Chelatococcus sp. YT9: one gene and its partner. The protein of the gene in region 2 binds, or shares a complex with, the protein of the main gene of each other region. Links are inferred from orthologs where the notes say so. Each region holds a gene or a part of one and is shown on either strand. Other genes may lie near its edges. The genes, in order: KIO76_RS19235 and pnp.

Region 1 (3,761 bases), 2.5 Mb from region 2 along the record:
GCGCTGATGAATTTTGCGCGGCAGTTGGGCGGCGCTGTAGCCGTCGCCATCTTCGGTGCCATTGTGCTCGGCCTGTTGTCACACAGCGGAGAAGGCTTAAGCCACGAAAACCTCTCTGCCGCCTTCTCCGCGAGCACGATGGATTTCGCGCCGACATTCCGGTGGGTTTTCATCGCGGCCGCGATCTGGTTCGGCATCGCCCTGTACGCCCTGATCCGCATGGAGGAGCGCCCGTTGCGCAGCACGATCGGCGAGGCGCCACCCGCGGCCATGGAGTAGCGCCCCGAAGTATCAAGCGGGAAATAAAAAAAGGGCGGTCAAACCGCCCTTTTTATTATGTTTTGCTGAACCGGACGCGTTGCCGAATGACTTCGCGTGGGTCTGCCGAAGCGGCCTAATTGCCCGAGATGGTGGCCTTCGCGCGCGACCACCAGCCCGTCCGCTTGGGCCGATTCTGGGCAGGCTCGGAAGCCCGGCTCGGCTCAGCCTCGGGCGCTTGCGCGGCCGCTGCGTCCGCCGGAGGGGGCGGTTCGGTGGCGGGAGCGTCCGGGGTATCGGCGCTCACCTCGGCCTTGGCCTTCGAGGTCTTTGCCCGGGCCGTCGCTCCGGCCTTGCGAGGCGCGCGGGCTGCCTTCCTCTTCGCGGGAGCCGCATCCGCTTCGGCGGCAGGAAGCTCGGGAACCACCTCGTCACCAGACGCGGCCGCCTGACTGGGCGCGGCATCCTCCTGCGCCATGGAGGTTTCCTTTGTTGCTGACGCCTTACGGCGCCGGGGCTTCGGCTTCGCCGTAGTCTCGGCTGGGGCCGTAGGTGCTGCCTCTTCCGCCGCGCTTTCGGCCGGAGCAGCCGTGGTCTCGGCTTTCGCAGCCCTTGTGGAGCGGCGACGCTTTGGCTTGGCGGCAGGCTCGGGAGCCAGGGGTTCCGCAACGGCTTCTGCTTCTTCGCCTGCGGAGGTCACCGGCGCATCCGGTGCAGCATCTACCATGGGTTCGGCAGGCGGCGGGACATCGTCAGTGACGGGCGTGCCGTCATCGGAGCGCGCGACGGCCGGCACTTCGCCCTGAACGTCCGTGGCCTCATCCGCGGCCATTTCGGAAACGCCATCTGCGTCGTCGTCATCTTCGGACGATTCATGGCCGGCTGCTGTAGCCTGGAAGCCGTTGGCGAGCTCACCGCGATTGTCCCCACCGCGACCACCGCGCCGACGGCGCCGGCGGCGGCGGCGGCGGCCGCCTTCGTCGCCGTTGCCGCCTTCAGCTTCGCGACGCTGGCCGTCGTGGTGACGGCCGGCGGAATCGCCCTGAACCGCCGTGACCGGCTTGTCCTCGTCCTCGGAGGCTTCGCCCTCTTCCTCGGTCTCGGAGACCGGCTCGTCCTCCTCCTCTTCGGGAATGATGGTGTCAACCTGCACGCGAGCCGGGAACATGGAGGGTTCGGGCTTGACTGCGAGCTCGCCGCGCTCGAGCGCGAAATGCGTGGCACCGACGAAGCTCTCGTCGGCGACGACGGTGATCGTCACGCCGAAGCGCATCTCCAGATCACGCAGATGGCCGCGCTTCTGGTTGAGGATATAGAGGGCGACTGTCGCAGGTGTCTTGATCGTGACGTTATGCGTGGCGCTCTTCAGCAACGTCTCCTCGACCGACCGGAGGATGTGGAGCGCGATCGAGGGCGTCGCACGCACGAAGCCGGATCCCGCACAATGGGGGCAGGGGACGGAGGAGCTCTCCAGCACGCCCGTGCGGATGCGCTGACGTGACATTTCCATGAGGCCGAAGGCCGAAATGCGGCCGACCTGGATGCGCGCGCGATCGTCCTTCAGACAATCCTTCAGCTTCTTCTCGACCGCGCGATTGTTGCGCTTTTCCTCCATGTCGATGAAGTCGATGACGATAAGCCCGGCCAGATCGCGCAGACGCAGCTGGCGGGAAATTTCCTCGGCTGCCTCGAGATTGGTCTTGAGCGCGGTGTCCTCGATATTGTGCTCGCGGGTCGAGCGCCCGGAATTCACGTCAATCGAGACGAGCGCTTCGGTCGGGTTGATAACGATGTAGCCGCCGGACTTCAGCGTCACCTGATTCGAGAACATCGCATCGAGCTGGGACTCGACACCGTTACGGACGAAGATGGGAAGGTTTTCACGGTAAGGCTGGACCGCCCTCGCATGGCTCGGCATGAGCATGCGCATGAACTCCTTCGCCTCCCGGTAGCCCTCCTCGCCGGACACGTGAACTTCGTCGATGTCCTTGTTGTAGAGGTCACGGATGGCCCGCTTGATCAGCGAACCTTCCTCATAGACAAGGGCCGGGGCGGTTGACTTCAGCGTCAGCTCGCGCACGCTTTCCCATAGACGCAGAAGATACTCGAAGTCGCGCTTGATCTCGGCCTTGGTGCGCAGGGCGCCGGCCGTGCGCAGGATGATCCCCATTCCATCGGGAACCTCGAGTTCCTGCGCCATTTCCTTCAGACGCTTGCGATCGGCAGCGTTGGTGATCTTGCGCGAAATGCCACCGCCGCGGGCGGTGTTGGGCATGAGCACGGAATAGCGGCCGGCGAGCGACAGATAGGTGGTCAGCGCAGCGCCTTTGTTACCGCGCTCCTCCTTCACCACTTGGACCAGCAGCACCTGGCGACGCTTGATCACCTCCTGAATCTTGTACTGGCGGCGCAGCGGACGCTGGCGACGATCCGGCAGTTCCTCGGAGGCATCCGCCGATCCGCCAACCTGTTCGACGATGTTATCCTCATGCGCGGCGTCGTCGCCGTCATTGTCGCCATCCTCATCGGAGGTGACGGCGGAGGTTTCTTCCGCAGCTTCGGAAACAGCGCGCTCGCCTTCCTGCTGGTCGCCGTTCGCCTCGGCATCGGCAGCCGACGTGGCGGGCGCCTCGGCTTCGTCATCGCTGACTGTCGCTTCCTCGCTGTTCTCCGCCGCGGCGGTCGCGGCGCCACTCACTGTTTCGTCGTCGTTGCGGCGACGCTCACGTCCGCGCCCATTGCGGCGGCTGGCGGCCCGCTCTTCGTCCCGCTCCGCGTCCCGCTCCGCTTGCGCTTCTTCCTCGATCAGGGCCTGTCGGTCGGCGACCGGTATCTGGTAGTAATCGGGGTGGATCTCGCTGAATGCGAGAAAGCCGTGCCGGTTTCCGCCATACTCGATGAAGGCCGCCTGGAGCGAAGGCTCCACACGCGTGACCTTGGCGAGATAGATGTTCCCACGCAGTTGCCGACGGTTGGCAGACTCGAAATCGAACTCCTCAACCTTGTTTCCGCGAACCACGACCACCCGGGTCTCTTCCGGGTGGGCCGCATCGATAAGCATTTTGTTGGCCATTGTTAACTCTCGTATGGGCGGCTGTCGCGCGGAGAGTCATGGGCCTGGACGTCTTGATGCTGAAGGCCATGGCGCCGCTGTGGAGCGACGGTCTGCCAATCGGGAACAATCTGCCAGTCCAACCCGCCGGAGAGGCGGGGACACGCGAAAGCACGCTGACGCGCCGGGGGAGGCCGGCGCCAGATGGAAGTGAAAGATGGGATGCACAACGGGCCGGGCGGGGACGGCAGGCGGAAAACACGGACGGATGCGCAAACTCCGCCGCCGTGTCTGTGACGGCCAGCGTTGCTGCGAGGCGTGCCCGATCCGGTGAGCTGCCCATATCCTCCAAGCCTTTAACTCATGAAGCCCGCGAACGCCGTGGCCGGTTTCCGCGAGAGGCCACGGATGCACCGCAGCCATTATTTCAGTTCCGTACCGAGGTGCCCGA
Region 2 (3,248 bases):
CGGAGGATTCTCCCGTCCTGTCGGGTGGTCAGCCCGGCCCGCACAAGATCCAGGGCATCGGCGCGGGCTTCGTACCGGAGGTGCTGGACCGTTCCGTGATCGACGAGGTCGTAACTGTCGGTAATCAGACAGCTTTCGACACGTCACGCCTGCTTGCCCGCACTGAAGGCATCCCGGTGGGAATTTCAGCCGGCGCTGCACTGGCGGCAGCCCTTGAAGTTGCGGCCCGGCCGGAATCGGCGGGCAAAACCATCGTCCTCATCGTCCCCGATTTCGCCGAGCGCTATCTTTCGACGGCCTTGTTCGAAGGCCTGTGAGAAGGCCGCGGTTTTTACGTCACTGAGGGCAATTTTTCTGTGTCATCCCGGGCGACCTCAAGGCCGAGCCCGGGACCCAGAGACGATGCCGTTCGTGGTTTATCCACCGCAGTGAATTGCGTGGGTGCGCCTTGCCGGAGTGATTCCCGTACCCGGCGATTTGTTGCACACGGACTCGGATCGATCTGCGCGATTGCTGAAGACCGCAATAAAAAAGGCCGGCGAAAGCCGGCCTTTTTCGTTCCAGTGAACGGAGGTCGCGCCTTACTCGGCGGTACCTTCCTTCTGTTCGGCCTTCTGCTTGGCCTCCAGATCCTCGCCTGTCTCCTGGTCCACAGCCTTCATGGAGAGGCGGACCTTGCCGCGCTCGTCGAAGCCGAGGAGCTTGACCTTGACCTTCTGGCCTTCCTTGACGACGTCCGTCACCTTCTGAACGCGCTGCGGAGCCAGTTGGGAGATGTGGACGAGACCATCGCGAGAGCCGAAAAAGTTCACGAAGGCGCCGAAATCCGTGGTCTTCACCACGGTGCCCTCATAGATCGCGTTCAGCTCAGGCTCGGCGGCGATGCCCTTGATCCAGTTGATCGCGGCGGTGATGGACTTTCCATCCGAAGAGGCGACCTTGACGGTGCCATCGTCGCCGATGTCGATCTTGGCGCCCGTCTTCTCGACGATCTCGCGGATGACCTTGCCACCCGACCCGATGACCTCGCGGATCTTGTCCTGCGGGATCTTGATGGTCTCGATGCGCGGGGCATATTCACCGAGCTCGGCGCGAGCCGAGGTCAGCGCTTTGCCCATCTCGCCGAGGATGTGCAGACGACCGCCCTTGGCCTGGTCGAGGGCGACCTTCATGATTTCCTCGGTGATGCCGGCGATCTTGATGTCCATCTGCAGAGCGGTGATGCCCTGGTCGGTACCGGCCACCTTGAAGTCCATGTCGCCGAGATGGTCCTCATCGCCCAGGATGTCGGACAGCACCGCGTAGCGCTCACCTTCGAGGATCAAGCCCATGGCGATGCCAGCCACGGGCCGGCGCAGCGGCACGCCCGCGTCCATCAGCGACAGCGAAGTGCCGCAGACGGTCGCCATCGAGGACGAGCCGTTGGACTCGGTGATCTCGGAAACCACGCGCAGAGTGTAAGGAAACTCATGGTGCGGCGGCAGCATGGGGTGAACCGCGCGCCATGCGAGCTTGCCGTGGCCGATTTCGCGCCGGCCGGGCGATCCGATGCGGCCCGTCTCGCCGACAGAGTAGGGCGGGAAGTTGTAGTGGAGCAGGAAGGTTTCCTTGTAGGTGCCTTCCAGCGAGTCGACGAACTGCTCGTCATCACCTGTGCCCAACGTCGCGACCACGAGAGCCTGCGTCTCACCACGGGTGAAGAGGGCCGAGCCGTGGGTGCGCGGCAGGAGGCCGACTTCCGAGACGATCGGGCGAACGGTCTTCACGTCGCGGCCGTCGATGCGAGTGCCGGTGTCGAGGATGTTCCAGCGCACGATCTTGGCCTGGACTTCCTTGAAGACGGACTTGACCTGCTCGGCCGGAAAGCGCGCCTCGCCTTCCTCGGGAAGAAGTGCCGCAACGACCTTGGCCTTTGCGGCATCGACCGCTGCGTAGCGGCTCTGCTTGTCGACGATCTGATAGGCGGCGCGCAGATCCGCCTCGGCGATCTCGAGAACCGCCTTCTCGATCTCCGAGACATCCGGGGTGACGATGTCACGCGGCTCCTTGGCGGCCTTTTCGGCAAGGCGGATGATGGCCTCGATCACCGGCTGGAAGGCGTTGTGACCGAACATCACGGCGCCGAGCATCACCTCTTCCGAAAGCTCCTTGGCTTCCGATTCCACCATCAACACGGCGTCAGCCGTGCCGGCAACGACGAGATCGAGGTCGGAAGCTTCCTTCTCGGTGACAGCCGGGTTGAGCTTGTACTCGCCCTTGACATAGCCGACACGCGCCGCGCCGACCGGGCCGGTGAAGGGCACGCCGGAAAGGGTCAGCGCTGCGGAAGCCGCGACCATCGACACGATGTCGGGATCGTTTTCCAGGTCGTGGGTGAGCACGGTGACGATGACCTGGGTGTCATTGCGCCAGCCGTCGAGGAAGAGCGGACGAATCGGGCGGTCGATCAGACGGGAGACCAGCGTCTCCTTCTCGGAGGGGCGTCCTTCGCGCTTGAAATAGCCACCGGGAATGCGGCCAGCGGCATAGGCCTTTTCCTGGTAGTTCACGGTGAGCGGCATGAAATCGACGCCGGGCTTCGGCTCCTTGGCCGCCACAACCGTAGCGAGAACCGTCGTTTCACCGTAGGTCGCCAGAACCGCGCCATCGGCCTGACGGGCGATGCGGCCCGTCTCAAGGGTCAGCGTAGTGCCGCCCCAATTTATCTCTTCACGTTGAATATCGAACATGGGTTTATCTCTCATGGTCTTTCGGGCCCGAAGGCCGGAAGCCGCTTGAGGCGACGCCATGAGCAAGACGGCGAGAGGCTCGATCCTTGATGAGCATCCGGCGATCCTGCCATGGTCGTCTGGCCCGGCCGTTCACGTAACACGCCTGGCCGTTCAAGCAACCTGTGTAAGGGAAGCTGCTGGACGAGCCCGCATGTCCCTCATGAAGGGCGGTCAACCCTTGCTGTCCGCCCAGGACGTAGCGCAAAACACGGCCGATCTGCCGATTTCACGATACGCGCCTATTGCAGCACCATGCTGCGATTCGAATGATAGCCGCGACTGCGGGTCCGCTAACCCTTGTCACTGGCCACGAGCCGCGCGATCCAACCAGCCGGCTATCAGGCAGGCCGACATGGCCTGCTCTTGTTTCGACCCTATGGGGCCGTCTTCCTAATGTCGTCTGCCGCCCGACCTGGCCGTCCCGGCCGCGCGATCTGTACACCGGAGCGGACTGGTCCTGACGAGATCAGAACGACC

Evidence for each region.
Region 1: the proteins of pnp (region 2) and KIO76_RS19235 are in contact, whole or in part, in a cryo-EM structure (PDB 9QH0), measured with the Escherichia coli proteins. The link is inferred for Chelatococcus sp. YT9 from one-to-one orthologs.

What each region holds. Positions count from the first base shown.
Region 1 is NZ_JAHBRW010000001.1:4,171,619-4,175,379, reverse strand. Bases 195-3,643 are described here. They hold KIO76_RS19235 (Rne/Rng family ribonuclease), read right to left. Parts: upstream 3,332-3,643; coding sequence 395-3,331; downstream 195-394. Other genes in these bases: KIO76_RS19240 (MDR family MFS transporter), read left to right, coding at 195-279. Also shown: more of KIO76_RS19240, read left to right, coding at 1-194. UniProt on the Escherichia coli protein: Endoribonuclease that plays a central role in RNA processing and decay. Required for the maturation of 5S and 16S rRNAs and the majority of tRNAs. Also involved in the degradation of most mRNAs.
Region 2 is NZ_JAHBRW010000001.1:1,636,333-1,639,580, forward strand. What follows is about bases 156-3,091. They hold pnp (polyribonucleotide nucleotidyltransferase), read right to left. Parts: upstream 2,730-3,091; coding sequence 582-2,729; downstream 156-581. Other genes in these bases: cysK (cysteine synthase A), read left to right, coding at 156-317. Also shown: more of cysK, read left to right, coding at 1-155. UniProt on the Escherichia coli protein: Involved in mRNA degradation. Catalyzes the phosphorolysis of single-stranded polyribonucleotides processively in the 3'- to 5'-direction. Also involved, along with RNase II, in tRNA processing.